Linked DNA regions of Aggregicoccus sp. 17bor-14. The protein of the gene in region 1 binds, or shares a complex with, the protein of each later gene. Links are inferred from orthologs where the notes say so. Each region holds a gene or a part of one and is shown on either strand. Other genes may lie near its edges.

Region 1 (3,827 bases):
CAGCAGACCAAGAACGGCCTGCCGGTGGTGGGCGGTGAGCTCATCGTCCACGTGAACAAGGAGGGCACCATCTATGCGGTCAACGGCACCGCGCGCGACGGCGTGAGCCTCTCCGCCACCCCGCGCATCGCCGCCGAGGCGGCGAGCGTCGCGGCCACCCGCGCCTCGGACGAGGTGCAGGGCGCTGCCGCGAGCAGCGGCCGGCTCGTGTACTTCCTCAAGTCCGACACCGGCGCGATGTCGCTCGCGTACCAGGTGACCGTCACCGGCGCCCGCGCCGATGGCACCCCCGTGCGCGACCTCGTCTACGTGAGCGCGCAGGACGGCAGCCTCCTCGAGCGCCAGCCGCAGATCCACAGCGCGCTCAACCGCGTCGTGTACTCGGCGAACAACGGCAGCACCCTGCCGGGCACGCTGCGCCGCAGCGAGGGTGGGGCCACCACGGGTGATGCGACGATCGACCAGAACTACGATCACCTCGGCACCACCTACAACTGCTACAGCGCGAACTTCGGCCGCGACTCCATCAACGGCGCCGGCGCGCAGCTCAAGAGCTCGGTGCACTACAGCACCAACTACGTCAACGCCTACTGGGACGGCACCCAGATGGTGTACGGCGACGGCGACGGCGTGCAGTCCGGTCCGCTGGGCCGCGACCTGGACGTGACCGTGCACGAGCTCACCCACGCGGTGACCGAGAACGAGTCCAACCTCACCTACTCGGGCGAGTCCGGCGCGCTCAACGAGGGCATGAGCGACATCTTCGCCGCCTACTGCGAGAGCTGGACCCGCACCTGGGCGACCGACGCGGACGTCTTCAAGATCGGCGAGGACATCTGGACGCCGGGCACCGCGGGCGACGCGCTGCGCTACATGGCGAACCCCACCCAGGACGGCTCCTCGAAGGACTACTACCCCGAGCGCTACACGGGCACCTCCGACAACGGCGGCGTGCACTCGAACTCGGGCATCGCGAACCTCGCGTTCAAGCTGCTGTCCACGGGCGGCACGCACCCGCGCGCCAAGACCACCGTCAACGTGACGGGCATCGGTACGCAGAAGGCCGGCGCCATCTTCTACCGCGCCAACGCCAACTACATGACCGCGTCCACCAACTTCCAGGGCGCGCGCAACGCCACCGTGCAGGCGGCGACCGACCTCTACGGGAGCACCGTGGCGGCCTCCGTCACCCAGGCCTGGGACGCGGTGGGCGTGCCCGGCGGCACCACCCCGCCTCCTCCGACCGGCTCCACCGCGCTGAGCAACGGCGTGACCCTCACGGGCCAGAGCGCCGCGACTGGCGCGAACGTCTACTACACGCTGGCCGTCCCGGCGGGCGCCACCAACCTGAGCATCAAGATCAGCGGCGGCACGGGTGACGCGGACATGTACGTGCGCTTCGGCTCGCAGCCCACCACCACCACCTACGACTGCCGCCCGTACCTCACCGGCAACGCCGAGACCTGCACCTTCGCGGCGCCCAGCGCGGGCACCTACTACATCATGCTCAACGCCTACTCGGCCTTCTCCGGCGTGAGCATCGTGGGCTCGTACACCGCGGGCGGCGGCACCGACACCACGCCGGTGCTGACCAACGGCGTGCCCGTGTCGAACATCTCCGGCGCGACCGGCTCTTCGCAGTACTGGAAGATCTCGGTGCCGTCGGGCCGTCCCTCGCTCACCGTGAAGATCAGCGGTGGCACGGGCGACGCGGACCTCTACGTCCGCTCCGGCGCGAAGCCCACCACGACCACCTACAACTGCCGCCCGTACCTCACCGGCAACGCGGAGACCTGCACCATCAGCGCTCCGGCCGCCGGCGACTGGTACATCATGCTCAACGCGTACAGCGCGTACTCGGGCGTGACGCTGTCCGGCACCTACTAGCCCGGTCCGTGACCTGAAGTCCTGCGGCGCCCGGTGGCCCTCGTGGCCCCGGGCGCCGCTCGTTTTTCGCCGGCGACAACCTCAGCCCTGCGCGGGCAGCCACGCCTCGAGCAGCGCCACGGCGCGCGCGCCCACCGCGTCGGCCTGGAGGCTGCGCTCCTCCGGGTCCTCGCGGTCCGCGCTCAAGGTGAGGCGCAGGTGCTCGCGGGGCGCGGCCTCGGGCACGCGGTCCAGCCACTCCACCAGCACCGCGCCGTCCGCGCCCACCAGGTCGTGGAAGCCCGTGGCGTAGAGCTCGTCCGCGTCCGCGAGCCGGTAGAGGTCCGCGTGGTAGAGCGGCACGCGGCCCCGGTACGGATACACGATGGCGAAGGTGGGGCTCGCGACCTCGGAGCGGTCCACCTCCGCGCCCTCCGCCACTCCGCGCACGAAGTGCGTCTTGCCCGCGCCCAGGTCCCCCACCAGCCCCACGAAGTCGCCCGGCTGCAGCAGGCGCCCGAGCCGCACGCCGAGCGCGTGCGTCTGCTCGGGAGAGCCCGAGACGAGTGTGCGCGAGCGCGTGGGGAGCGTCATCGCTGCCACCCCACCCAGAGCTCGCACAGCCCCTCGAGCAGGTCGCGCGCGAGCAGCCCCGCCTGTCCCCGGCGTCGAGCCGCGAGGTCTCCCGCGGCCCCGTGCGCGTACACCGCGGCCCACGCGGCGACCGCGGGCTCGAGCCCCTGCGCGAGCAGCGCGCCGGTGAGGCCCGAGAGCACGTCCCCTGCCCCGCCGGTGGCCATGCCGGCGTTGCCGGTGGGGTTCACGTACACGCGCCCGTCCGCGAGCGCGGTGAGGGTGCGCGAGCCCTTGAGCACCAGGGTGACGCCGTGCGCGCGCGCGAAGTCCCGCGCCACCTGCACGCGCGCCGCCTGCACCTGCTTCGTGGGCTGCCCACACAGGCGCGCCATCTCGCCCGGGTGCGGGGTGAGCACCAGCGGCCCCTTCGCGCGCGCGAGCACGGAGAGATCCTCGGAGACGGCGTTGAGCGCGTCTGCATCCAGCAGCGCGGGCGCCTCCACGCGCGAGAGCAGCTCGCCGAGCAGCGCCGCGGTCCCGGGCCCGCGCGGTAAGCCCGGCCCCAGCACCAGCGCATCCTTGCCCTCGGCCGCCGCGAGCAGCGCGTCCAGGTGCTCGGGCCCCAGCGCCGCCCCCGCCGGCAGCGGCACGCCCATCAGCTCGGGCGCGTGCGCGAGCACCGCGTCCAGCGCGTCCGCCGGCGTGGCCACGGTGACGAGGCCCGCGCCCCCGCGCAGCGCCCCCTGGCCCGAGAGCGCGGCAGCCCCCGACTTGCCCCGGCTGCCCGCCACCACCAGCACGTGGCCGAAGGTGCCCTTGTGCGTGTCCGCCTCGCGCGCCGGGAAGGCCGCGAGCACGTCCGCGGCCTCCACCAGGTGCGCGCTCTCTCCGGCGAGGCGCTCGAGCACGCCCGCGGGCAGCCCGATGTCCGCGACCGAGAGCTCGCCGGAGCGCGCTGCCCCCGGCTGCAGCACCTGTCCCAGCTTCGCGGCGCCGAAGGCCACCGTGAGGTCCGCCTGCACGCAGGGCTCGAAGGCCTGGCCCGAGTCGCTGTGCAGCCCGCTGGGCAGGTCCGCGCTGACCACCTTCGCCCCGGCCTCGCGCTGGCGCTCGAGCCAGCGGATGGCCTCGGCGAAGGGGCCCTCCGGAGCGCGGCTCAAGCCCGTGCCCAGCAGCGCGTCCACCGCGACGTCCCCCTCGCGGAGCGGCGCGAGCGCCTCGAGCGCGAGCGCCTCGCCCCCGGCGCCCTCGAGCACCTCGAGGTTGCGCGCGGCCTCGGCGGAGAGCCGCGCGCGCTCCCCCACCAGCGCGAGCTCGGCGCGCACGCCGCCGGCGAGCAGCAGGCGCGCGGCCACCCACCCGTCGCCGCCGTTGTTGCCGGGACC
Region 2 (3,742 bases), on another replicon or contig:
AACGTGCGCCGGGGCCGATTTTCCGGCCCCGCAGCGCGCGCCGAGCACCTAACCACGCGCGGCGCGGCGCGGGCAATTCGCGCGAAAAAACGCGAGCGGTTCCAGGCGCTTGGGGCGCGAGCCCGCGCGCGAGCACGGCCGTTGACGCGGCCGTGGCGCTTCACCTACCTTGCGCACCGCCGTTCGACACCAAGCGACACCCTGCAACAGGGATGGTTGGGGAGGCTACGGGGCGCATGAGCCGAGGGCAGCGGGTGAAGGCGGCGGTGGTGCACCTCCAGGAGCGCAGCGCGGAGGCACGCGTGCGCCAGGACGCGGACGGCCGCGCGGTCGGAGCGCCTGCGGGCCACGAGCCCGCCGAGCCGATCGAGGCGAGCCCCCTGTACGGCGTGGCCCTGCTCAAGGCGGCGATGGAGCTCAAGCGCCAGCCGAACCGGGAGCTGGAGGAGATCCTCTCCGGCGTGCTCGCGCGCATGCGCATCCCGGAGGACGAGTTCCGCCGCTACCTCGCCCAGAACGGCGGGCTGCTGCGCCAGGTGGCCGAGCGCAAGCGCTTCTGAGCGCTCGCGCCGCCCTGCCCTACTCCGCCGCGTCGTCGGCGTCCGGCGCTGCGCCGCCCAGCGGCGTGGTGCCGGACTCGGGCGCGAGCGTGCCCAGGGCCCGCTCGAGCGCGGCGAACTCCTCGGGCGCGAGCGTCTCGGCGCGCCGCGTGGGCTCGAGGCCCGCCTGCGCGAGCGCCTGCGGGAGCAGCTCCGGCGCGACGAGCGTGCGGTCGCTCTTGAGCGAGTTGAGCAGCGTCTTGCGCCGCTGGGCGAAGCCCGCCTTCACCACGCGGATGAAGCGCGTGTCGCTGAGCACCGGGGCGCGCGGCGCGGGCAGGCGCGTGAGCCGCAGCACCGCCGAGTCCACCTTGGGGGGCGGATGGAAGCGCGCGGCCTCCAGCGTGAGCAGGTTCTCCGCCTCGAAGTAGAGCCCGAGCAGCACGCTGAGCAGGCCGTAGTCGCGCCCGCCCGGCTTCGCCGCGAGCCGCACGACGACCTCCTTCTGCAGCGTGAACACCGCGCGCGTCACGCTGCGGCGCTGCTCGAGTACGCGAAAGAGGATGGAGCTGGTGAGGTGGTACGGGAGGTTTCCCGCCACCGCCACCTCGGGCGCGCCGGCCACCTCGGCGAAGTCCACCGTGGCGGCGTTGCCCGCCACCACCTTCACGCCGGGGATGGCCTCCTTCTCCAGCACCGCGACCATGTCCCGGTCGCGCTCCACCGCCGTCACGCGCGCGCCGGTGGCCGCGAGGAAGCGCGTGAGGTGGCCGAGCCCCGGGCCCAGCTCCACCACGGGCTCGTCCTTGCGCAGCAGGAGCGCGTCGCTGATCTGCTCGAGCGCGTCCGGGTCGCCGAGGAAGTTCTGGCCCCAGCTGTGCTTCGCCTGCAGGCCGTGGCGCTTGAGGATGTCTCGGGGGGAGTCGAAGGTGAAGCTGCGGGTCACGGGGCCTTCCTCACATGCGCCAGGCGGGGTCCGCCGCGAGGCGGAAGTCGCCGCGCAGTCCGCGCCGCCACGCCTCGTAGCCGGCGACCGCGATCATCGCGCCGTTGTCCGTGCACAGGCGCACCGGCGGGAGGAACAGCTTCAGGCCCCGCTCCTCGGCGCGCTCCTGGCACAGGCTGCGCAGCCGCGAGTTGGCCGCCACGCCGCCGCACACCACCAGCTGCGTGAGGCCGAGGCGCTTCGCCGCGAGCACGAACTTGCGGCTGAGGCTGTCCGCCACGGCCTCCTGGAAGCTCGCGCACAGGTCCGCGAGCGCCTGGCCCTGCGGCACGCCGTGCTTCTTCACGTGGTGCAGCACCGAGGTCTTCAGCCCGCTGAAGGACCAGTCGAAGTGGTCCGTCTGCGGCAGCGCGCGCGGAAAGCGGATGGCCGTGGGGTCGCCCTTCTGGGCGAGCTGATCGATGGGCAGCCCGCCCGGGTACGGCAGCCCGAGGATGCGCGCCGTCTTGTCGAAGGCCTCGCCGGCCGCGTCGTCGCGGGTGCTGCCCACCAGGCGGTAGCGCCCGTAGGCCTGCACCTCGTAGAGGCTGGTGTGGCCGCCGCTGACCACCATCCCGAGGAAGGGAGGCTCGGGCGCGTCCTCCAGGAGGCGGATGGCCAGCAGGTGGCCCTCGAGGTGGTTCGCGCCCACGAAGGGCTTGCCGGTGGCGAGGCTGAGGCTCTTGGCCACCTGCAGGCCCACCAGCAGCGCGCCGATGAGGCCGGGGCCCGAGGTGACGGCGATGAGGTCCACGTCGTCCAGGCGCTTGCCCGCGCGCGTGAGCGCCTCGTGCAGCACCGGCATCACCTGCACCACGTGGTTGCGGCTGGCGAGCTCCGGCACCACCCCACCCCAGCGCCGGTGGATGTCCACCTGGGTGGACACGACGTCGGAGAGCACGCGCCGGCCGTCCTCTACCAGCGCCGCAGCGGTCTCATCGCAGGAGGTCTCCAGGCCGAGTACGAGCACGGCCTGGGGTTAACACGCCGCCCGGCTAGTTGCCGAGTTCCTTCAGCATCGCTCGCACGTCTGCTGCCGACGAGCCTGCCGGCTCGAGGAGCAGGTACTTGCGGTAGGCCTGCGCCGCCTGCGCGTTCTGCCCGGTGAACTGCAGGCCCATGCCGAGCGCGAGCCAGGCGCGCGCGTTGCCGTCCTCGGCCTTCACCGCCTCCTGCAGCAGGCGCACCGCCTCGCGGTAGCCCGAGTTGCCGGGGTCGCTGTTGACCAGGGCGATGCCCAGGCCGGCCTTGGCATCCATCGAGTCCGGGCGCAGCGCGAGCGCCTTGCGGTAGCTCACCGCGGCGGCCCGGAAGCGCTGCCCGGCGTTCGCGGCCTGCGCGAGCTTCATCAGCTGCGGGTAGTCGGCCTCCCCGCCTGCGCGCGCGGGGGCAGCGGCAGGAGTCTCGGGCGAGGCGACGGGCTGCGTGGGCGCCGGCGCGGTCACCGTGGGCGCCGCGGTGGGCTGCTGCGCCGCTGCACTCGGCGCAGGGGCAGCGGGGGCCGCCGTCGCGGGCGCGGGAGCAGCAGCGACTGCGGGCGCGGTGGCCTCGGGCGCGGCCGCCTGGGGCGCCGTGGCCGGAGGCGGGGCGACCGCCGCAGGCGCCGCCGCGGAGGGCGCCGGCGCCTGGACCTCGGGCGCGGGCGCAGGCGAGGCCGGCCGGCGCACGCCCCACACGACGGCGGCACCGAGCAGCAGCGCGCCGACGGCGAGCCCCACGAAGAGGCCGGTGCGGGAGGGAGGCTCCGCGCTCACGGCGAAGCTCTTCATCGGCGCGGCGGCGGCCACCGGCGTGCCCTGCGCGGGCGTGCCGTGGCCCGGATGGGGCGGGAGCGCGAGCGGGGGCTTGGCAGCCACCGGCTCGGGCGCGGGCACGGGCGCAGCCACGGGCTCGGGCGGCGGAAGCGGCTTCGGCGCGTCGATGGCGGCGCCCCCGAACACGGGCGGGCGCGACGCGGCAGCGGGCTCCACGGAAGCCGGAGCGGCGGCCACGGGAGCGGGAGCGGGAGCGACCGGCGCGGGTGCTGCGGCCACGGGCGTCTCAGACGTCACGCGCGGCGCGGCGGGGGTGGACTGGGAGACCGAGGGCGACCACGACGGCGAGGGGCCCCAGGTGCTCGCGGCGCCCAGGCCATCGGTGTCCACGTGGCTCCAGTCGAGCAGGAGGCTGCGATGCTCCCGGGCCTGCTGGCCGTGCGCGGGCGGCGGCGCGACGAGGA

What was found.
Region 2: the proteins of tsaE (region 1) and tsaD are in contact, whole or in part, in a crystal structure (PDB 6N9A), measured with the Thermotoga maritima proteins. The link is inferred for Aggregicoccus sp. 17bor-14 from one-to-one orthologs. Residues at the interface, in WP_004082108.1 of Thermotoga maritima: Leu37, Gly38, Lys46, Lys57, Val59, Lys60, Ser61, Thr63, Phe64, Thr65, Leu66, Met67, Val69, Pro71, Tyr82, Arg83, Leu84, Asp86, Asp88, Phe89, Asp93, Ile128, Asp130, Glu131, Arg134; in WP_004082750.1 of Thermotoga maritima: Cys10, Asp11, Arg49, His50, Leu82, Gly84, Gly135, Gly136, Glu154, Thr155, Leu156, Asp157, Asp158, Ser159, Glu162, Asp165, Lys166, Arg169, Leu170, Tyr175, Lys213, Thr214, Leu217, Tyr218, Gln221, Arg222, Asn324.

The regions. Positions count from the first base shown.
Region 1 is NZ_VJZZ01000008.1:296,188-300,014, forward strand. The notes cover bases 715-3,714. They hold tsaE (tRNA (adenosine(37)-N6)-threonylcarbamoyltransferase complex ATPase subunit type 1 TsaE), read right to left. Parts: upstream 2,461-3,714; coding sequence 1,969-2,460; downstream 715-1,968. Other genes in these bases: FGE12_RS17390 (M4 family metallopeptidase), read left to right, coding at 715-1,887; FGE12_RS17400 (NAD(P)H-hydrate dehydratase), read right to left, coding at 2,457-3,714. In the rest of the region: more of FGE12_RS17390, read left to right, coding at 1-714; more of FGE12_RS17400, read right to left, coding at 3,715-3,827. UniProt on the Escherichia coli protein: Required for the formation of a threonylcarbamoyl group on adenosine at position 37 (t(6)A37) in tRNAs that read codons beginning with adenine.
Region 2 is NZ_VJZZ01000009.1:243,456-247,197, reverse strand. Bases 496-3,410 are described here. They hold tsaD (tRNA (adenosine(37)-N6)-threonylcarbamoyltransferase complex transferase subunit TsaD), read right to left. Parts: upstream 2,495-3,410; coding sequence 1,496-2,494; downstream 496-1,495. Other genes in these bases: FGE12_RS18830 (response regulator), read right to left, coding at 2,520-3,410; rsmA (16S rRNA (adenine(1518)-N(6)/adenine(1519)-N(6))-dimethyltransferase RsmA), read right to left, coding at 580-1,485; FGE12_RS18845 (hypothetical protein), read left to right, coding at 496-560. Outside these bases: more of FGE12_RS18845, read left to right, coding at 237-495; more of FGE12_RS18830, read right to left, coding at 3,411-3,742.